DNA from 3 places in the Mesorhizobium sp. M1A.T.Ca.IN.004.03.1.1 genome. Region 3 is predicted to be linked to each of the others. Evidence: predicted binding sites of a transcription regulator. Region 3 holds the regulator's gene; each other region holds the start of a gene.
What was found. The regulator LexA, encoded in region 3, represses DNA repair genes until DNA is damaged. The targets are predictions, from matches to a motif close to TGTTCNNNNTGTGTTCNG.
Positions count from the first base shown of each region.

Region 1: a site for LexA is predicted at 4,235-4,252, ahead of EOD29_RS23150 (single-stranded DNA-binding protein). Genes of this name have one in related genera too.
Region 2: a site for LexA is predicted at 5,928-5,945, ahead of EOD29_RS19115 (DNA recombination protein RmuC). Genes of this name have one in related genera too.

Region 1 covers NZ_RZTV01000008.1:123,853-130,850, forward strand. The annotation lists gene EOD29_RS23120 (AraC family transcriptional regulator) at 56-892, opposite strand; gene EOD29_RS23125 (hypothetical protein) at 977-1,546, shown strand; gene EOD29_RS23130 (VOC family protein) at 1,539-1,916, shown strand; gene EOD29_RS23135 (MarC family protein) at 2,007-2,636, shown strand; gene EOD29_RS23140 (OsmC family protein) at 2,654-3,079, opposite strand; gene EOD29_RS23145 (DUF2306 domain-containing protein) at 3,183-3,581, opposite strand; gene EOD29_RS23150 (single-stranded DNA-binding protein) at 3,616-4,134, opposite strand; gene EOD29_RS23155 (cupin domain-containing protein) at 4,329-4,709, shown strand; gene EOD29_RS23160 (metalloregulator ArsR/SmtB family transcription factor) at 4,754-5,068, shown strand; gene EOD29_RS23165 (SRPBCC domain-containing protein) at 5,065-5,556, shown strand; gene EOD29_RS23170 (ATP-dependent Clp protease proteolytic subunit) at 5,580-6,185, shown strand; gene EOD29_RS23175 (hypothetical protein) at 6,267-6,533, shown strand.
Region 2 covers NZ_RZTV01000005.1:404,556-411,553, forward strand. The annotation lists gene EOD29_RS19080 (AI-2E family transporter) at 1-487, opposite strand, end outside; gene EOD29_RS19085 (LLM class flavin-dependent oxidoreductase) at 579-1,631, opposite strand; gene EOD29_RS19090 (DUF6481 family protein) at 1,858-2,286, shown strand; gene sugE (quaternary ammonium compound efflux SMR transporter SugE) at 2,352-2,666, opposite strand; gene EOD29_RS37880 (hypothetical protein) at 2,864-2,989, opposite strand; gene EOD29_RS19105 (cation diffusion facilitator family transporter) at 3,237-4,196, shown strand; gene EOD29_RS19110 (GFA family protein) at 4,231-4,635, shown strand; gene EOD29_RS19115 (DNA recombination protein RmuC) at 4,651-5,895, opposite strand; gene def (peptide deformylase) at 5,999-6,529, shown strand; gene EOD29_RS19125 (plasmid stabilization protein) at 6,949-6,998, shown strand, end outside.
Region 3 covers NZ_RZTV01000008.1:21,411-28,408, forward strand. The annotation lists gene glp (gephyrin-like molybdotransferase Glp) at 1-768, shown strand, start outside; gene lexA (transcriptional repressor LexA) at 885-1,619, shown strand; gene EOD29_RS22565 (ComEC/Rec2 family competence protein) at 1,603-4,065, opposite strand; gene gltX (glutamate--tRNA ligase) at 4,165-5,589, shown strand; gene gltA (citrate synthase) at 5,771-6,998, shown strand, end outside.

The DNA.
Region 1 (6,998 bases), 100 kb from region 3:
ATGGCCAAAGCCACACTTTGAGCTCGCAGGCCAAGTCGATCCCGAACGGCCTTGGCTAATGCCCGCGTCCGCCCGCCCGTTTGCGGCGGTAGGCGCCGGGCGCTTCTCCCATCTCGCGCCGGAACCTCCGGTTGAAGGTCGAAAGGTCGTTGAAGCCGGCATCGAAAGCAATTGTCGAGATCGCTTCGTTCGACGCGCACAGCCGCACCGCGGCCCGATGCAGCCTGGTCCTCAGCAGGAACTGATAGGGCGTCATGCCGGCGACATGACGGAACGTGCGCAGGAAATGATACGGGCTGGTCGCCGTGCCGTCGGCGAGTTCGGTCAGCGAAAGCGGGCGATCGGCGTTGAGCTCGATCAAACGCACCGCCTCGGCTACGCGTTTCTGGTCGCGGGCGCTGGGTGTCCAGGCAACCTCAGACGAATTGGCCGCAGCCCCGACCACCGCGCAGGCAATGCGCAGACCGAGTTCCTCGAACGCCTCGCCGTCGCCCGTTTGCTGCGCCGCCTCCGCTTGCGCCAGCAACGGCGCCAGCACCGGCAAGGGCGGCAGGCGTGGGTCGGCAAAGCCGAGCCGGCTTGCGCCCGGCACATCGGCGACGACGCGCTCCATATAGGCCGGCGAAAAATGGAAGGAGAGGCAGCGGTCGCCGGCGCCGTGCTCGTGGCCGCACTCGTAGCAGGCGCCCGGATTGCCGAGCAGGATGGCGCCTGGAGCAAGCATTGCGGTGCCTTGGCGCGTCCGGTAGCGGAACGTGCCTCTGGTCACGGCGGCGAGGCAGAAACCGCGATGCTGTTCCTCAAACGGGCGGTCGCCGGCGCGAGCCGTGCAGATCACGTCGGATACCTGCCAGCCATGCCCTGAGGCCAGGTTTTTCTCAGTCGTCGCCATCGCGAAAAAATAGCAATTTTTCCCAAGCCCAGAACCCCGCCATGCCCCTATTGCTCGCCTCTCCTGACAAACGAGGCAGCAACCATGACCGATCCCTTTGCCGAAGCCCTGCACAGCGACGCTCCCAATCCGGATCTCGCCGAGAAGCTCAAACTCTACGGCCGCTTCATCGGCGCCTGGACCTTCGACGCCACGCGCACGCTGGAGGACGGCACCAGGCTCACTGGGCGCGGCGAGGTGCATTTCGGCTGGGTTCTGGAGGGCAAGGCGGTCCAGGACGTCTGGATCCTGCCGGCGCGGAATGCCGGGGTGCAAGCCTCTCTCGGGCCATGGACCTTCTGCGGCTCGACGCTGCGCGTCTACGACCCCGGCGCGGACGCCTGGCATGTCTTCTGGAGCGATCCGCGCAACCAGTATTACAGCCGCCAGCTCGGCCGCGCCGAAGGCGACACGATCGTTCAGATCGGCGCCGACGGCACCGGCTCCTCGGTGCGCTGGAGCTTTTCGCACATCACCGAGAACGCCTTCCGCTGGCTTGGCGAGCGTTCGCATGACGGCGGCAAAACCTGGCGCACCGAGGTCGAGTTCCTGGCGCGGCGCTCGACTCCAGCCCGGCCGATCAACCACCTTAATCATGGAGAAAACGATGCTTGACCATATCTCGATCGGCGTCCGCGACAGCGGCGCCTCGAAGCGCTTCTACGACGCCGCTTTGGAGCCCCTCGGCTACTCGTGCCTCAGCCAGTCACCCGGCTCGCTCGGCTACGGCGCCAGGACCGTAGAACTCTGGGTCAATGAGGCCGGCCGGTCGGTCCCGGCCGACGCGGACTCCGGCCTGCACTTCTGCTTTGCCGCACCGACACGCGCCGGCGTCGACGCTTTCCATGCGGCGGCCTTGCTTGCGGGTGGCAAGGACAATGGCCGGCCCGGCCCGCGCGCCGCCTATAGCGACAACTACTACGCCGCCTTCGTAATCGACCCTGACGGCTACCGGCTCGAGGCTTATTGCAGCAAAGCTGAATAGCCGGCTGAAATCCTCCGTCCTGTTCCCACCGCTCCCCCTTTGCTCTACGAATGCAGGGCTTGGGCTTCGCCAGGCGGGAGGGGACCAGCGATGCCGAGCTTCGACACCCTGTTCAACGCCTTCGTCACCATCCTGGTGACCATCGATCCGCCCGGGCTGGCACCGCTCTTCCTCGCCGTCACGCGTGGCATGAACCGGGACGAGCGCCAGCAGGTCTCGGTGCGAGCTTCGTTGATCGGCTTTCTGGTGATGGCGTTGTTCGCCGTCGCCGGCGCGTCGATCCTGTCGGTGTTCGGCATCACGCTGCCGGCCTTCCGCGTCGCCCGCGGCTTCCTGCTTTTCTTCATCGCCTTCGAAATGGTGTTCGAGCGCCGTCAGGACCGCAAGGAGAAGATCGGCGACGTTGCCATCACCAAGGACATGATCCACAACATCGCCGCCTTTCCGCTGGCGATCCCGCTGATCGCCGGTCCCGGCGCGATATCGGCGACAGTGCTGCTGTCAGGACACTTCGAGGGCCTTGCCGCGCAAGCGGCGCTGGTCGGCATCATCGCGATCTGTCTTGTGCTCACCTTTCTGGTGTTCGTGCTGGCAGAGCGCATCGACCGCATCCTCGGCCAGACCGGCCGCTCGATCCTGACGAGGCTGCTCGGCGTTATCCTGGCGGCGCTTGCGGTGCAGTTCGTCGCCGACGGCGTCAGGGCGCTGATGGCTGCCTGAGCAGCATCCCTACTGCCTTATTTCACTGCTGTATCGACCACCTCGAAATCATGCGTGACGGCCGCCGTCTTGGCCATCATCGCGGTGGCCGAGCAGTATTTCTCGATCGACAGGTCGATCGCCCTTTTCACCTTGTCGTGCGACATCGCGCGACCCTTGACGATGAAATGCATGTGGATGCGGGTGAAGACGCGCGGTTCCGTCTCGGCACGATCCGCGTCCAGCTCGACCACGCAGTCCTCGACCGCCTCGCGACCTTTTTCGAGGATATGGACCACGTCATAGGCCGAGCAGCCGCCGGTGCCGATCAGCACCAGCTCCATTGGGCTCGGCCCTGGCGTCCGGCCTTCCGGCCCACGCGCCGTGCCCAGCACGACTTTGTGACCGCTGCCGGACTCGCCGACAAAGGTGCGTTCCTCAACCCATTTGACGCGTGCTTTCACGATGATCTTCCTCAGACGCTGCTTTGCAAGCGGACTATCGCCGCAACTATCAACTATAGGCAATTCCGGACGGAAACCGCGACGCACTTTCGCTCGAAATTGTTTATTGGCCGAATACGACCGTGTGCATGATGCGGCCGGGCACCAACGTGAAGATGCCGGCGCCGATCAGCGCAAATAGGTAGAGCTTGATCATGGCGCTGCGATGCGCGGCCACTTTATGGGTGTGCGCATACCAGACCGCCAGCGGGGCGGTGACAATCACCAGGATCGACAGGATGTGGATCGGGCTGAACGGCCCGATCAGGCGTATCTGCTGGATCCAGAAGCTCGAGACGGCGACGCCCAGCATCAGCGCGGCCCAGGCATAGCCCAAGACGCGGTGGCGTGTCGTGCCTTTCGGCAATGCCAGTTGCGCCCCGCCTATCGCCAGCGCGGCGAAGGCGGCGAACGCGTGCCATGGAATGGGAGGAGGCGCTGTCAGCAACGGTCCGAGCGACATCGCGCCTTCCCCTCAAACGACGATTGCGAGACCTTCAGAACGGAATCTCGTCATCCAGCTCGCGCGACGAACCACCGCCACCGCCCCTGGAACCGCCACCGCCGCCACGGCTGAAGCCTTCGTTCGGGCCCGACTGGCCGAAATCGGAACCCCGGCTGTTGCCGCCGCCGGCATAACTGCCGACCTGGCCGCCGCCTTCGCCGCGCGCGTCGAGCATCTGCAGCTCGCCACGGAATTTCTGCAGTACGACCTCGGTCGTGTAGCGATCGTTGCCGGTCTGGTCCTGCCATTTGCGCGTCTGCAGCTGGCCCTCGACATAGACCTTCATGCCCTTCTTCAAATACTGCTCCGCCACCTTGGCGAGCTGGTCGTTGAAGATGACGACATTGTGCCACTCCGTCTTTTCCTTGCGCTCCCCGGAATTCTTGTCGCGCCAGCTTTCCGACGTGGCGATGCGGATGTTGACGACCGGGTCGCCCGAATTCAGGCGGCGGATTTCAGGGTCCGCCCCGAGATTGCCGACCAGAATGACCTTGTTGACGCTACCCGCCATCATACTTCTCCGCGCTCATCCGAAACAAATTTTAAGTCGCTCACCTTACAGCCTGCGGTTCGCCCATGCCCGCGAAGGCTGGCTTTTCCCACAAGGTTTTTGTTCTCTGTTCGTTCTAGTCTTGACCGCTGTTTCTGTCAAGGAATGTCAGCAACAGGTAGTATTCCTGGGCAGGAAACAAGGGGGATATCGGAATGAACGTTGTTTCGCATGAGGATCAGCCGCGCGAAACGTGGCGCGCCGGGGTCGAAACCCGCATGCATGTTGCCGCCGCCAATGGCGCGGCGGGCCTTTGCATATTCGAGCAGTGGGTCGGACCGGGTAGCGGCGCACCAACGCATGCGCATATGGTCGAGGAAGTACTGACGGTGATTGCCGGCGAAGCCGAAATGTGGGTCGACGACCGACGGGCCGTGCTTGCCGCCGGGCAGTCCCTGATCATTCCCGCGCACCGCAAACATGGCTTTCGAAACGTGGCTTCCGGCACGCTTCACATCCATGCCGTGCTCGCATCGCCAATCTTCGAGGCAAGCTTCGACGGAGCGGCGGAGCCGGTGAGACGCTGGACGGCCTAAAACGGCGCTTGCCAAACCAATAAGTATCGACTTATGCTTTGCGCATGATCGAAGCAGAGATTTTCCGGGCCCTGGCCGATCCGACACGCCGCGCCGTCTACGAGCGGCTCGCGGCCGGCGAATTGACGGTGTCCGAGCTGCGCGCCGGCGTCAGCGTGTCGCAGCCGGCCGTCTCGCAGCATCTTGCCGTGCTGCGCGGCGCCGGACTGGTGATCGAGCGGCGCGCCGGCCGCAACGCCTATTACCGCGCCGACCCTCAAGGGCTCGATCCCTTGCTCGGCTGGATCGAACGCTACCGCGCCTTCTGGCCGGAGCGCATCGAGCGTTTGAAGAGGGTTCTGAAGGAAATGGACCAATGACGATTACCAAACACCCAGCAGCGGCCAACGCGCCGCTCAGCTTCGAATGCGAGCTTGCCGATCCGCCGGAAAAAGTCTGGCGGGCGCTCACCGAGCCGGAATTGCTCGCCGCTTGGCCGATGCCCAACGACATCAAGCCAGCGATCGGTGAGCGCTTTGCCTTTGCCGGACCAAACGCGCCGATCGAGTGCGAAGTGCTCGAGGCCGAGCCCGGCAAGCTGCTGCGCTATTCCTGGCGCGAGCGACCGGGCGTGGACACTGCCGACCGGCTACCGGCATTCGACCGTGCCATCTTCGAAAGCATTGTCACCTTCACGCTCGCGCGCACGGTTTCCGGCGGCACGCATCTCAGAATCGTCCATGATGGTTTCGCGACGGTCGCGCAACCTGTCGTCGCCGTTTCCGGCGCCGGCTGCGGGATTTCGCTCCACGCGCGCAAGAGCCCAGCTGCCGCCAACGCGCCAAGCATGATGCTGCGCGCGGCTTGACCAAAGAACCGAGGAGATCTGCGATGAGCGCCTTTGCCAATCTCGTGCCGATGGTGATCGAGCAGTCGAGCCGCGGCGAGCGCGCCTTCGACATTTTCTCGCGGCTGCTGCGCGAACGCATCGTCTTCATCAACGGCGAGATCAATGACGGCGTGTCGGCGCTGGTCTGCGCGCAGCTCCTGTCGCTGGAATCGGACCATCCCGACAAGGAGATATCGATCTACATCAACTCGCCGGGCGGCGTGGTGACCAGCGGCTTCGCCATCTACGACACCATGCAGTACATCTCCTGCCCGGTGTCGACGGTGTGCATGGGCTTTGCCGCCTCGATGGGCTCATTCCTGTTGATGGCAGGCTCGCCCGGTCGGCGCATCGCGCTGCCCAACACCAGGATCGTGCTGCATCAGCCGCTGGGCGGCTTCCAGGGCCAGGCCTCCGACATCCAGCGCCACGCCGAGGACATCCTGCGCACCAAGCGCCACATGACGGAGCTGTACGCCAAGCATTGCGGCCGGACCTATGACGAGGTCGAGCGCACGCTCGACCGCGACTATTTCATGACCGCCGAGGAAGCGAAGGCCTGGGGCCTCGTCGACCATGTCTACGACACGCGCAAGAAGGCGGCCTGACCGCGCGGCAAATTGATTGCGGCGCATCTGGCCTCGCCTTCGGCGCGCCTCTATAGTTCGCGCATGATCCGAGCGCGTTCCTTGACGAATCTGGGTTTTGCCGTTGTCGCAGTCGCCGGCGTGCTTGCGGTCGGCACCGCCGCTTTTGCCGACGACAATTCGACACAAAAACTGCCCGGCGTGAGCAGCGACTACCGTATCGCCAAGCCCGCGCCGCAGCCCGAGCCTGACGACTCACTGCCAGCCGGCAGCAACGGCACGTTCAAGATCGGCGACACCGATGTCAGGATTTCGGGTAGCATAACCATCGACATGGCAACGGGCGCCATCAGGCCTCCCAACCACTGAAGCTTACCCCGCATTGCGGACGCCGGCGACGGACCTTCGACTCGCAAAATGCAAGCCCCGCCACTGCTTCCGCAGGTGGACGGGGCTTTCATGGATCTGAAACCCAATTTTAGCCGGGAGTGGACTGCCGGCGTTCTGTTTCGGATGCAACGCGGCTTTCAGCCGACGATCCGACTATGGTCTCTGATTGTAGGAATCGGCAGGTCACGTTTTTCGGGTGGCGCTCACGCCTACCCTGGCACTATGCCCGCCGCGGCTCCATCGCTTCGTGGAGCCTCAAGGGACTGTCCGGTGGCGTCATGCTCCGCTCCTGGTCCGTTGTGGCAATGTCGTCCGAAGCGCAAATCGCTGAAGCCTGCGGCGTCTCGCAGGCCACCTCTGGGTGACGAGGCCATCGACAGACGGCCGGCTTCGTTGACGCCTTTGAGACTGCCCCCATGGGTCCGAGACGTCAACCGTTGAAGA
Region 2 (6,998 bases), on a different contig from region 3:
GGATGCCGGACGGCGCCAGCGCGACCTTCTGCACACCCGGTTCCTGCGATGTCTCGGTCAGGGCCTGCAGTTGACGCGAGAGATCCATGACCCTCTCCAGCGGACGCTTGAACGGCGCCAGCCGCTCGGTGAGTTGCTCGCCGATCGAGTAGCTGTTGTTGATGAGGTCGATGACCGGGCCGCTGAGCAGGTAACCGGCGCTGGCGAAGACGAAGAGGGACAGCAACACCAGCAGCGTCGCGGAGGCGACTTCTGGGATGCCGCGCTTGCGCAGGAAGCGCACGATCGGGGTCAGCGTCAGCGCCAGCAGGAAGGCGAGGATCACCGGCATGAAGAAGGCGCTGGCGAAGTAAAGCGCGGCGATCGTTATCAGCACGAAGATGCCGATCAGCAGCAATCGAATCAGGCGCAATTCGGCGCGGGCGCTGGCGCGCTCGTCCGGGCTTTCGGCAACGTTCGAACCCGAAGCGCTCGTTTCGACCTTCATCCGTTCCCTCGCGATCGCCGAGGAAAACGTACGCGCCGCCGCCAAGGTTCCTTAGCCGGCGGTGAGGGCGCATCTTGCCGGGCAGGCGTCCTCAGGCGACGGGCGCCGGCGCGGCCTTCGCCGTTTCCTTGCGCACGACCGGCGCCACCTTGGTGCCGTAGAGCTCGATCGCCTTCATGACCTTGGCATGCGGCATGGTGCCGATCGCCATCTGCAACAGGAAGCGGTCGTTGCCGAAGATCTCGTGCTGGGCGACGATCTTTTGCGCCACCTGTTCGGGATCGCCGACGAACAGCGCGCCGTTCGGCCCGCGCGCCTGATCGAAATGCGCCCGCGAGGTCGGCCCCCAGCCGCGCTCGCGGCCGATGCGGTTCATCACCTCGGCCTGCGTTGCGTAGAAATCGTCGGCCGCCTTCTCGGTCGTCTCGCCGACGAAGCCATGCACGTTCAAGCTGGTCGCGAGCGAGGCGGGATCGTTGCCGGCGCGCCTAGCCGCCTCGCGATAGATCTCGAACAGCGGCGCGAAGCGGGCCGGCTCGCCGCCGATGATGGCAAGCGCCAGCGGCAGGCCGAGCGCGCCGGCGCGGGCGGCGGACTGCGGCGTCCCGCCAATGGCGATCCAGATCGGCAGCTTGTCCCGGAAAGGTCGGGGATAGACGCCGCGGCCGTTGATCGGCGCGCGCAGCTTGCCCTGCCACGTCACCTTCACCTGCTCGCGGATGGCAAGCAGGAGATCGAGCTTCTCGGCGAAGAGCTCGTCATAGTCCTCGAGATTGTAACCGAACAGCGGAAACGATTCGATGAAGGAGCCGCGCCCGGCCATGATCTCGGCGCGGCCGCCGGACAGAAGGTCGAGCGTCGCGAACTGCTGGAAGACCCGCACCGGATCGTCGGAAGAAAGCACCGTGACCGCGCTGGTGAGCTTGATCCGCTTCGTCCGCTCCGCGGCCGCGGCCAGCGCCACGACCGGCGCCGAGGCCGCATAGTCGGGGCGATGGTGTTCGCCGAGGCCGAACACGTCGAGACCGACCTGGTCGGCCAGCTCGACCTCCTCGATCAGGTTGCGCAGCCGTTCGTGCGGGTCGATGGCGCCGGGGCCCGGCTCCGGGCTGACATCCGCGAAAGTGTAGAGGCCAAGTTCCATTTTCATGCATCCTGATGCGCCGCTTGGGCGTTGATTGTTGGCGCTAGAGGTAGCGACCGGCCCCCAGAGCCGCCAGAGGCGCGATTTGTGAACAGTGCATCGCGCCGCGACGACGTATCCCGACGGCAACAGCCCAGATTTTCATGGCTGGCATACCGTTTTGGCGCTTGAACTCACCGCTTTCGCGCGTATGTAAGCGTCGCGAATTGACTTCAGGGAAGTGGACTTGGCTATTTACAGGGAAAAAGACATATTCGAGCGGCGCAACGCCGCGAACGAGGCAAAGAAGGCGCTCCTGGAGCGCTTCAAGTCAAAGCCGGCGGCGGACGATCCAGCGGTTCTGGCGCGTCAGGCGGAACGCAAGGCGATCCTCGAGGCCCGTGCTATCCGCGAGGCCGAGAAGGCCCGGTTGAAGCAGGAAAAGCTGGCGCGCGAAGCGGTCGAGAAGGCTGAACGCGAGGCAGCGGCCGAAGCGGCCCGTATTGCTGCCGAAGAGGCGGCGGCTGCCGAGGCCAAGATCCGCGAAGCCGAGGAAACCGAACGCATCGCCCGCCTGCTCGCCGAGGAGGCCGAACGCAAGGCCAAGCGCGATGCGCGCTACGCCGCCCGCAAGGCGCGCGTCGGTCGCACGCCTCCTGGCTTCTCGGCCCGCTAGGTTCGAGTTCGTTCGAAAAATGAATCAGGGTCGCCAGGAGCGGCCCTGAACGCGTTCGTGCTGCATCAGCCGACGAGCTTCAGCCCGACGATGCCGCAGACGATCAGGCCGATGCAGGCAAGCCGCACTGCGGTCGCCGGCTCGCCGAGCAGCCAGATGCCGAGCAAGGCCGTGCCGACAGTGCCGATGCCGGTCCATACCGCATAGGCCGTGCCGACGGGCAATGTCTTCAACGCAAGCCCGAGCAGGCCAAGGCTGACGATCATCGAGACGATCGTGAGCACGGTCGGCAGCGGCTTCGAGAAACCATCGGTATATTTGAGGCCGATCGCCCAGCCGATCTCGAACAGGCCGGCGAAGAAAAGGAAGATCCAGGACATCGCGAACGCTCCATCGATCGAGCATCGAATGCTCGACGTTTGACGTGGCGGGTCGTCCCGGCCGGGTTTCGGGGAAGCGAGGTCGTCCTCGCGGTACCGATATAGTGAGTTCTGTACCCCGATCAACAAAACACCGGCAGCATTCGGCATGCCGCCGGTTCAAATCCGCATCGAGACGGATCGGCCGCGCTGACGGCCTACTTCTCCTTGATGCGCATCGCCTTGACCGGCGGCGCCTTCGGAGCCGGGGCCGCGGCCGGTTTCTTGGCGTCCTTTTTCGGCTTGCGGGGTTCCTTGCCCGCCTTCATCGCACCTTTCGCCATGATTCGCTCCTCCGATTTGTGGGCGACACAAGTGAAACAAGAGAAGCGCCCGACCGCAAGAGGCCGCTTGCAGCTTCGAAAGCCGGCTTGCGCTATGTCAACCGTTTTCCCTTCATCCCGCGACCTCGGGATCGATCAGGCAACAGAAATGCATAGGGGCATCTGAACCTCGGAGCGGCTGGCGCATTGTCGGTGGAGCTTTGGGCGGCGGCCGCTGAGCTCCCACTTGGAAGAGGATCGGAAGCGCATGGCAGGGCATAGCGGCTCGAAAAGGGTGATCTACGCCGCGCTCGCCGGCAATGTTGCGATCGCCATGACCAAATTCGCCGCAGCATTCTTCACAGGCTCTTCAGCCATGCTGTCGGAGGGCGTGCATTCGCTGGTCGACACCGGCAATGGCGCGCTTCTGCTTTACGGCATGCGCCGCGCCGCGCGCCCGCCCGACCGCACGCATCCGCTCGGCCATGGGCGCGAACTCTATTTCTGGAGCTTTATCGTCGCGCTTCTGGTTTTCGCGCTGGGCGCGGGCGTTTCCTTCTATGAGGGCGTGATACACATCATCGCGCCGGAACCGGTCGTCAACGCCAAGGTCAACTACATCGTGCTTGGTCTTTCTTTTCTGTTCGAAGGCAGTTCCTGGCTGGTGGCGCTGAAGGAGTTCCGCCAGCAAAAAGGCAAGCAGGGCTGGTTTCAGGCGGTGCGCCGCAGCAAGGACCCCAGCGTCTACACCGTGCTGTTCGAGGACAGCGCGGCGCTGCTCGGCCTCGTCGTCGCCTTCGCGGGCATCCTTACGTCTGAACTTCTGGCGATCCCCGAGCTCGACGGCGCCGGCTCGATCGGCATCGCCGTCATCCTGGGCGCCACCGCCATCTTCCTGGCGCGCGAGAGCAAGGGCCTGCTCATCGGTGAGCCTGCTTCGCCCGAGGTGCAACGCAAGGTTCTGGCGATAGCAGACCAGGATCCGGCCGTGCAGCGGGCGAACGGCATACTGAGCGTCCATATCGGCCCGGAGGAGATCGTCGCAGGCCTAAGCATCGAATTCGAGGATCATCTCACCGCGCCCGAGATCGAAACCTGCGTTGAACGCCTGGAGTCGCGACTGAAAAAGGACATGCCCGAAATCACCAGGCTGTTCGTCAAGCCGCAGGCGACTGGCACATGGGAGCGCAGGCGTAAGGCTATCGCCGGGGGCTCCGAAGAAGACTAGATTTGAGAGAAGCAATCTTTTGGGAGCAAGCCGAATGAGAATCGACGGCGGGTGTCATTGCGGCGCCATCACCTACGAAGCGGAGGTCGATCCCGAAAAGACCTCGATCTGCCATTGCACCGATTGCCAGCAACTGACGGGAACGGCCTTTCGCGTGACGGTGGGCGCGCCAGAAGAGGATTACCGGATTACCAAGGGCACGCCGAAGGTCTACATCAAGACCGGATCCAGCGGCGCCAAGCGCGCGCAGGGGTTTTGCGGCGAATGCGGATCGCATCTCTATGCGACGTCGGTTGGCGATGGACCGAAAATCTACGGCATTAGGGTGGGCACGGCGCGCCAGCGCGACCAACTGGTGCCGAGAAGGCAGGTCTGGCACCGCTCGGCGTTGCACTGGCTGCCGGAAATCGAAGGCATCACGACCATCGAGGAGCAGTAACGGAGTTACGGCAGCTCAGTCGTCGCCTTCGACGACGCGCAGCCTGAGCTGACCCGTCTTGGAATCGGCCACGCGCGCGCCCGCCTCCACCTTGGCAGGACCGCGTGGCGGTTCGGGTTCGCCCTCGGCGAACTCCAGCGCCTCGATCTTCTGCCCGCGTTTGGTGACCTTCGTCGTCGAGACGAGGATATCGTCGATATCCCTGGCCGCCTGGCCGAAATGCGTCTGCAGCCGGCGCACACGCTCGTCGACTCGCGCCACGTCCTCCATCAGGCGGATGACCTCGCCCTGGATCAGATGCGCCTGCTCGCGCATGCGCGCGTCCTTCAGGATCGCCTGGATGACCTGGATCGACAGCATCAGCAATGACGGCGAGACGATGACGACGCGGGCGCGGTGCGCCTTCTGCACCACGGGCTCGAAATTCTCGTGAATCTCGGCGAACACCGATTCCGAGGGCACGAACATGAAGGCGGTGTCCTGCGTCTCGCCCTGGATCAGGTATTTTTCCGCGATATCGCGGATATGCACCTCGATGTCGCGCCGGAACGCCTGCGCCGCCGCCTTCTGCAAGTCGGCGGCTTCGGCGGCACGAATGGCATTCCAGGCCTCCAGCGGAAACTTGGCGTCGATGGCGAGCATCGGTGCGCCGTTCGGCATCCGCACCAGGCAGTCGGGCCGGCTGCCGTTGGAAAGGCTCGCCTGGAACTCGTACGCGCCGTGCGGCAGGCCGTCGGCAATGATCGCCTCCATGCGCGACTGGCCGAAAGCGCCGCGAGTCTGCTTGTTGGAGAGGATCGCCTGCAGCTGCACGACCTGTCCGGCTAAAGATTGGATGTTGCCCTGCGCCGTGTCGATGACCGCCAGCCGCTCCTGCAGCTTGGCCAAGCTCTCATGCGTCGACTTGGTCTGCTCGGCCATGGTCTGGCCAAGGCGGCCGGTCATGGCGTCGAGCCGCTGTCCGAGCGATTGGGTGAGCTCGGCCTGCCTGGCGCCGAACACTTCGGCGATCGCGCCCATGCGACCCTGCATCTCGGTCTGCGCCTGAAGAATGTCCGCCATCCTGGCCTCGGTGTCGCGGGCATGGTCGGCCGCTTCGGCCGCCGCTGCCGCGCGCGCCTTTCCCGCGCGCCACAACGCGATGACGAGCGCCAGGAACAGCGTCAGCAGCAGCAGCGCTCCGAAGCCAAGCGCCTCGCCGAGCCTGATTGTGGTGGCGCCGAGCCGCGCCACGGGTTGCGAAAGGGTCATGTCGTTCATTTGGGCAGCATAGCCGATTCGCTCTGCTGGCACAGATCAAAACGTGAACAAGTCAAAGCCGCCCCGGTTGACGCTTTTCCATCGACGTCTTAGGTGAGACGCCATGTCGATCAAGCCGCTCATCATCCTTCCCGATCCGATCCTGCGCCAGGTTTCCAAACCGGTCGAGCGCGTCGACGGTGACTTGAGCAAGCTCACCGACGACATGCTGGAAACCATGTATGACGCGCCGGGAATCGGGCTGGCGGCGATCCAGGTCGGCGAGCCGCGGCGTTTGCTGGTCATCGACCTCGCCAAGGAAGGCGAGCCGCCGGCGCCGCATGTCTTCATCAATCCGGAAATCCTCGAAAGCTCCGACGAGCGCTCGGTCTATGAGGAAGGCTGCCTGTCGATCCCTGACTACTATGCCGAGGTCGAGCGTCCCGCGGCGGTGCGGGTGAAATATCTCGACCGCGAGGGCAAGCTGCAGGAGATGCAGGCCGAAGGCCTGATGGCGACGTGCCTGCAGCACGAGATCGACCATCTTAACGGCGTGCTGTTCATCGACCATATCTCGAAGCTGAAGCGCGACATGGTGGTCAGGAAATTCAAGAAGCTCGCCAAGGACAAGGCGCCGGGCAAGATGGCGGGCTGAACCTCATTCGAGCATTCCACGCAGGATCCAGTCTTTCCCGACTTCGATGGCTTTGGAACCCAACTCAAACGCAAGCGCGCGAGACTTTGGCGAGAATATCAAAACCACGACTAATGCCACTGCAAAAAGCGGCGTGAGGTAGACAGCTAATGCCCGCTCACGTCGTTTGGACAACTCGCCCTTCGTAGATTCCTCATCGAGCGATTTGAACCTGGCGTACGACACGCCCCAAATGTCTTTTGACGAGTCTTCATATGAATGGCTCCGAAGGGGCAAGAGGCCCGAATCATATGAGGAAAGCATTCGAACTTAGTTACCGAAGAGTCTTCAGCGCCGCGCAAACCCGTGCTGGGTATGATTGAGCAAATCGCTTAACCATGATATCATGATATCAATTTGGAGGTTTAGCCTTGAGCGATATGCTAATCAGAAATGTACCAGAACCCCTAAAGCGCGAAATTGAGCAAGC
Region 3 (6,998 bases):
CTCGAAAAAGGCCGCCAGCTCGATCCGGCGGCGCTTTCGCTGGCGGCATCGGCCAACCATCCGAGTCTCAACGTGGTGCGGCAGCCGCTGCTCGCCATCATCGCCACCGGCGACGAATTGCTGCCGCCGGGCAGCGCGCTCGGCCCCGACCAGATCATCTCGTCGAATGCCTGTGGCGTCACAGCTACGGCCCAGTCGGTCGGCGCGCGCTCGCTCGACCTCGGCATCGCCGCCGACCGCAAGGACGCGATCGCGGCCCTGGTCAAGAAGGCGGTCAAGGCCGGCGCCGACGTCATCGTCACGCTTGGCGGCGCCTCCGTCGGCGACCACGACTTGATCCATGACGTGCTGACCGGCGAAGGCATGCAGCTCGACTTCTGGAAGATCGCCATGCGTCCCGGCAAGCCGCTGATGTTTGGCCGGCTCGGCGACATTCGCTGCATCGGCCTGCCCGGCAATCCGGTCGCAAGCCTGGTCTGCTCGCAGCTGTTCCTGAAGCCGCTTCTGGCGCGGCTGGGCGGCCGGTCCTGCCGTCAGGAAATCCGCACGGCCCGGTTAGGCGTCGCAATGCACGCCAACGATCTCAGGCAGGACTATGTGCGCGCCGTGGTCCGCGAAGATGCGGGGGGGTTGATCGCAACACCGTTCGGCATCCAGGATTCCTCGATGTTGAGGATGCTCGCCGATGCCAATGGCCTGATCGTGCGCCAACCCTTCGCGCCGACAGCTGAAGCCGGCGAGGAATGCAGCGTTCTGATGTTACGCTGAACAAAACGTCAACACATTCACTAAACTTTAAACGGTTGCGGAACACAACTGGAACAGATAGTGTTTGTTCTGGGTTTGTTTTTCTGATTCTGGTTTCAGAACCCATGGGGGCCGCCATGCTGACGCGCAAACAACATGAACTGCTGATGTTCATCCATGAACGGCTCAAGGAGAGCGGCATTCCGCCGTCTTTCGATGAGATGAAGGAAGCGCTCGACCTTGCCTCGAAATCGGGCATCCACCGCCTGATCACGGCGCTGGAGGAGCGCGGTTTCATTCGCCGGCTGCCGAACCGGGCGCGTGCCCTTGAAGTGCTGCGCCTACCTGACTCGATCGCGCCCGGCCTAAATGCGGCGAAGAAATTCTCGCCGAGCGTCATCCAGGGCGGCCAAGGCAATCTCGGCCGCCAGATCAAACCCGCGGCGCCCGCCCGCACGCCGACGCCCAGCAATGACGACGACGCCGGTTCAGCCGTCTCCATCCCGGTGATGGGTCGCATTGCCGCCGGCGTGCCGATCGACGCCATCCAGCACCAGACGCATTCGATCACAGTGCCGCCGGACATGATCGCGGGCGGCGAGCACTACGCGCTCGAGGTCAAAGGCGACTCGATGATCGAGGCCGGCATCTTCGACGGCGACACGGTCATCATCCGCAACGCCAGCACTGCGAGCCCCGGGGAGATCGTCGTGGCGCTGGTCGACGACGAGGAGGCCACGCTGAAGCGCTTCCGCCGCAAGGGCGCCTCCATCGCGCTCGAGGCTGCCAATCCGGCCTATGAGACGCGCATCTTCGGTCCCGATCGCGTCAAGGTTCAGGGCAAGCTCGTCGGGCTCATCCGCCGCTACTGAGGGGCTGCGGCTTGGCTTCCGGCTTCTCGGGCTTCTTGTAAGGCGCCAACCCCCTCGCCTCACGCGAGTAGCGCCGCTGTTCGTGCCAAGGGCGGTACGGTTTTTCGACGGCGTATTGAATGGTTGCTCGCGCCGTCGCCGATTGCGGATCGAAGAAGACGGCGGCACTGCCGTCGCGCGCGAGCTGCCGCTTGGTGACAACGAGGACACGCGGATCGCGGCAGGGATTGTAGGCCGTGGCGTCGTTGATGACGATGAGGTCTGCGAAGTCGCAGGCAGGCCGGGCAGCTTCGCGGTTCTCGGCGAGCGCGACGATCGCGCCTGATGGATGCCGGCCAATGCAGAGATCGCCCGTGCAGTAAAAGGGCGATCCAGGCGGCAGGTCGACCGGATCGGCCAAGTCCAGCGTGCCCTTGGCGAATGTCTCCGGCGGCACGATCGTTTCGGCCTTGAGCGCACGTTTCCAGTTATCGGTGGTGAACTCGTTGGAGCGGGCGCGATTGATGGCGAGTTCGCCGCCGCCGATCGGCATCGCCACCAGATGCGCGTCCTCCGAGATCAGCAGGTCCGGCGTGCGCACCTGCGGGATGATCATGACGGCCGCGGCAGCGAAAGGAATTGCGGCCAGCCTGAGCCACGTAGTCGCCATCGTGGCGATGACGAGCGCGATCGTCGCCAGCAGCACCGAATGGATCGAGATCAGGCCCACGGCATCGACCGGCGACCACTCCGAAATCCAAGCTGAGATCGCGATCATCGCCGCCAGGCCCTTGCCCATCAAATAGAGGAAGGGCCCGTCGAAGCCGAACGGCATCATGACCGCGCTGGCGACGGCGAGAAACATCACGATCGTGACGATCGGCATGATCGCGAGATTGGCCAGCAGGCTAAGCGGCGAGACGCGCTGGAAATGCCAGATGGCAAACAGCGCCGTGGCACTTCCGGCAATGATCGACGTCATCGCGGCACCACCTACTCCGACTGCCAGTTTGTGCGACATGAACCGCAGGAACGAACGCTTTGCCGGCGGCGCTCTCACCTTGCCGGCGCGGTAGTCGGACCAGCCGGCATAGGCGCCGACAAGGGCGGCGGTTGCCGCGAACGACATCTGAAAGCTCGGGCCAACCACTTCATGCGGCGACACCAGGATGACAGCGATGGCCGAGATCGCCAAGTTGCGCATCGTCAGCGCGGCGCGGTCGAAAAGCACGGCGATCAGCATGACGGCCAGCATGATGAAGCTTCGCTCGGCGGCGACCACCACGCCGGAGATGACGAGATAGGCGGCGATCGACATAAGCGCGATTGTCGCGGCATATTTCTTCACCGGCCGGCGTGACGAAAAATCCGGGAACAGCGCAAAGGCGCCGCGCAGCAGAAGCATGACCGTGCCGGCGACCAGCGCCATGTGCAGACCCGAAATCGAGATGATGTGATAGATGCCGGTCCGCCGCATCGCCTCGTTGATGTCCTCCGGAATGCCGGCGCGCACGCCGACGATCAGTGCGGCGGCAATTTCGCCTTCGGGTCTGCCGACGGTGCTTCTGATGTGGTCGGCAATATTTTCGCGCGCGTTCTCGATGGCCGAGGCGATGCTCGTCTGGCCGATCGGGTCGGTTGGCGGAATGAGTTTCGGGTCGCCGAGGAAAAATCCGCTGCCGCCGATGCCGGAAAAATAGCTGTCGAAGGAAAAATCATAACTTTCCGGACGGACCGGCCCTGTCGGCGGCAGGAGCCGCGCGTAACCCGTCACCAGCGATCCGGCCTTCATGCCGGCCGGGATCCTGCGTGCCGAGACCCTGACGCGATCCGGTGCGTAGCGCAGCTTTGGATGCGCGGTCGAGACGAGATCGATGGTCAGCCTGACGCGGCCATTGGCCATTTCCTCGGCGATGACGACGCGGCCTGTCAGCCGCGTCTGGATTTCGGAGCCGAGCATCGGTGTAGCGGCGCGCCAGGTCTCGACCTTCGCGGCGACGAAGCCCAGCGCGCAAAACAGCGCCGCCATAAAGACCAGGTGTGTCTTCAGCCAGGGACGCGAAACCGCCGCGCATAGAGCCATCAGCGCCACCGCCGCCAGCGGTCTGTAAAGATCCGGCTCGGCGCTCAAGGAATAATAGAGTATCACGCCGGCGGCCAGGAACACCGGCACCAGCAGGAAGCCGATGCCGCGGTCGAGCTCGGTTGAGGCTGCCTCGGCCACACCCCGGCGAAACACGGAAAACGAGGCACGGCGGAACCGCCTGCGGATAAAGTCGATGGCCGCCGGCGGAGGAGCTTGTAGCGAAGCATCGCCGTCCGGCGGCAAAATCTCGGTGGCCGGACGCGGTACGGGAACCAAAACCGGTACTGCCTCGGCAGGCACGGTGTCGGCAAACAGCAGGCGCTCGCTCACGCCAGCCGCCGTCTCCTCGCCCTCCTCCGCACCCCGGCCACGTCCAGCCATCGGGTCTGCCCCTTGCGCCCCAGACCTCCTATGCTACATGAACGCCCACCGCGCGAAAGTCCGCGCAATCATGCCCGCTGAGCTTCTTCCGAGAGTTCCATGTCCGACAAGGTCGTCACCCGCTTTGCCCCCTCGCCCACCGGCTATTTGCACATCGGCGGGGCGCGCACGGCGCTGTTCAACTGGCTCTACGCCAGGCACACCGGCGGCACGATGCTGCTGCGCATCGAGGACACCGACCGCGAGCGCTCCACCGAAGCGGCGACGGCCGCTATCCTGGACGGGCTGACCTGGCTCGGCCTCTCATGGGACGGCGAGGCCGTGTCGCAGTTCGAGCGCGCGCCGCGCCACCGTGAGGTGGCAGAGGAGCTCGTACGGCTGGGCAAGGCTTATTACAGCTATGAAACGCCTGCCGAGCTGGAGGCGATGCGCGAGGCGGCGCGGGCCAAGGGGCTGCCGCCGCGCTACAATGGCCAGTGGCGCGACCGCGGGCCCTCCGAGGCGCCTCCCGGCGTCAAGGGCGCCATCCGCATCAAGGCGCCGACCGAAGGAGAGACCGTCGTGCACGACCGCGTGCAGGGCGAGGTGCGATTCCCGAACAAGGACCTCGACGACTTCATCATCCTGCGCTCGGACGGCAACCCGACCTACATGCATGCCGTCGTCGTCGACGATCACGATATGGGCGTCACCCACATCATCCGCGGCGACGATCACCTGACCAACGCCGCGCGCCAGACCGTAATCTACAACGCCATGGGCTGGACCGTGCCGTCGATGTCGCACATCCCGCTGATCCATGGTGCCGACGGCGCCAAGCTGTCGAAGCGCCACGGCGCGCTCGGCGTCGAGGCTTATCGCGCCATGGGCTATCTGCCGGAGGCCCTGCTCAACTATCTGGCCAGGCTCGGCTGGAGCCACGGCGACGACGAGGTGATGTCGATCAAGGATATGATCTCCTGGTTCGACATCGGCGACGTCAACAAGGGCGCCGCCCGGTTCGACTTCGCCAAGCTCGAGGCGCTGAACGGCGTCCATATGCGCAAGATGGACGACAAGGCGCTATTTGATATTCTCGTAGCCACCCTGCCCTATCTCGAGGGTGGCCCGGCGCTTGCGGCCAAGCTCGACGACAGGCGCCAGGCACAGCTGCTTGCTGCCATGCCGGGCCTCAAGGAGCGGGCAAAGACCTTGGTCGAGCTCGTCGATGGAGCCGGCTTCCTGTTCGCCGAGCGGCCCTTGCAGCTCGACGAAAGGGCTGCGGGGTTGCTTGGCAGCGACGCCCGCGCCATTTTGCGCGGTACCCATGCCGCGCTCGCCGCGATCTCCAGCGAATGGAGCGCCGCGACCGCGGAAGCCGCTATTCGCGATTTTGCGCAGGCAGGCGGCCATAAGCTCGGCGCCGTGGCTCAACCGCTGAGAGCTGCGCTCACCGGCCGCAGCACCTCGCCCGGCGTGTTCGATGTGCTCGCTGTGCTCGGCCGTGAGGAGAGCCTGGCGCGGGTTGCGGATCAAATCGATTAGGAGCGAACTGGCCCAAGAAGATTGGCATTGAAAGGTGTGTTTCGCAGTGCAACATTAGGCCTTGGCCCAATCTGGCACGCACCTCCTAAAATGCGGTGGCAAGTTCGCGCATTCCGGTGATTTCGACGTGTCGTTTGCAGGAATTGCCTTGCCGGCATGAGAAAACATAAAGGAGTTTGCAATGAGCGAAGCTGCGACAAAACTGGAATCGGGCGGCAAGGCGCGCGAGTCGACCGCAAGGCTCGAGCTCGCCGGCAAGACGCATGAATTCAAGGTGCGAAGCGGCTCGACCGGGCCCGACGTGATCGACATCGGCGCGCTGTACAGCACCACCGGGGCCTTCACCTACGATCCCGGTTTCACCTCGACGGCAAGCTGCGAGTCGGCGATCACCTTCATCGACGGCGACGCCGGCATCCTGCTGCATCGCGGCTACCCGATCGACCAGCTCGCCGAGCACGGCGACTTCCTCGAGGTCTGTTATCTCCTGCTCTACGGCGAATTGCCGACCAAGGCGCAGAAGGACGACTTCGACTATCGCGTGACGCGCCACACCATGGTGCATGAGCAGATGTCGCGCTTCTTCACCGGCTTCCGCCGCGACGCCCATCCGATGGCCGTCATGTGCGGCGTGGTCGGCGCGCTGTCGGCCTTCTACCACGACTCGACCGACATCTCGGACCCATATCAGCGCATGGTCGCCTCCATGCGACTGATCGCCAAGATGCCGACGATCGCGGCGATGGCCTACAAATACCACATCGGCCAGCCCTTCATTTACCCGAAGAACGAGCTGAATTTCGCCGCCAACTTCCTGCACATGTGCTTTGCCGTGCCGTGTGAGGAGTACAAGATCAATCCGGTGCTGGCGCGCGCCATGGAGCGCATCTTCATCCTGCACGCCGATCACGAGCAGAACGCGTCGACTTCGACGGTTCGTCTCGCCGGCTCTTCGGGCGCCAATCCGTTCGCCTGCATCGCGGCCGGCATTGCCTGCCTCTGGGGCCCCGCGCATGGCGGCGCCAACGAGGCGGCCCTCAACATGCTGGGCGAGATCGGCCATGTCGATCACATCCCGGAATTCATCGCCCGCGCCAAGGACAAGAACGACCCGTTCCGCCTGATGGGCTTCGGCCATCGCGTCTACAAGAACTACGATCCGCGCGCCAAGATCATGCAGAAGACGGCGCATGAGGTGCTGGGCGAGCTCGGCATCAAGGATGATCCGCTGCTCGACATCGCGATGGAGCTGGAGAAGATCGCGCTGACCGACGAGTATTTCATCGAGAAGAAGCTCTATCCGAACGTCGACTTCTATTCGGGTATCACGCTGAAGGCGCTGGGCTTCCCAACCACCATGTTCACCGTGCTGTTCGCGGTCGCCCGCACCGTCGGCTGGATCGCGCAGT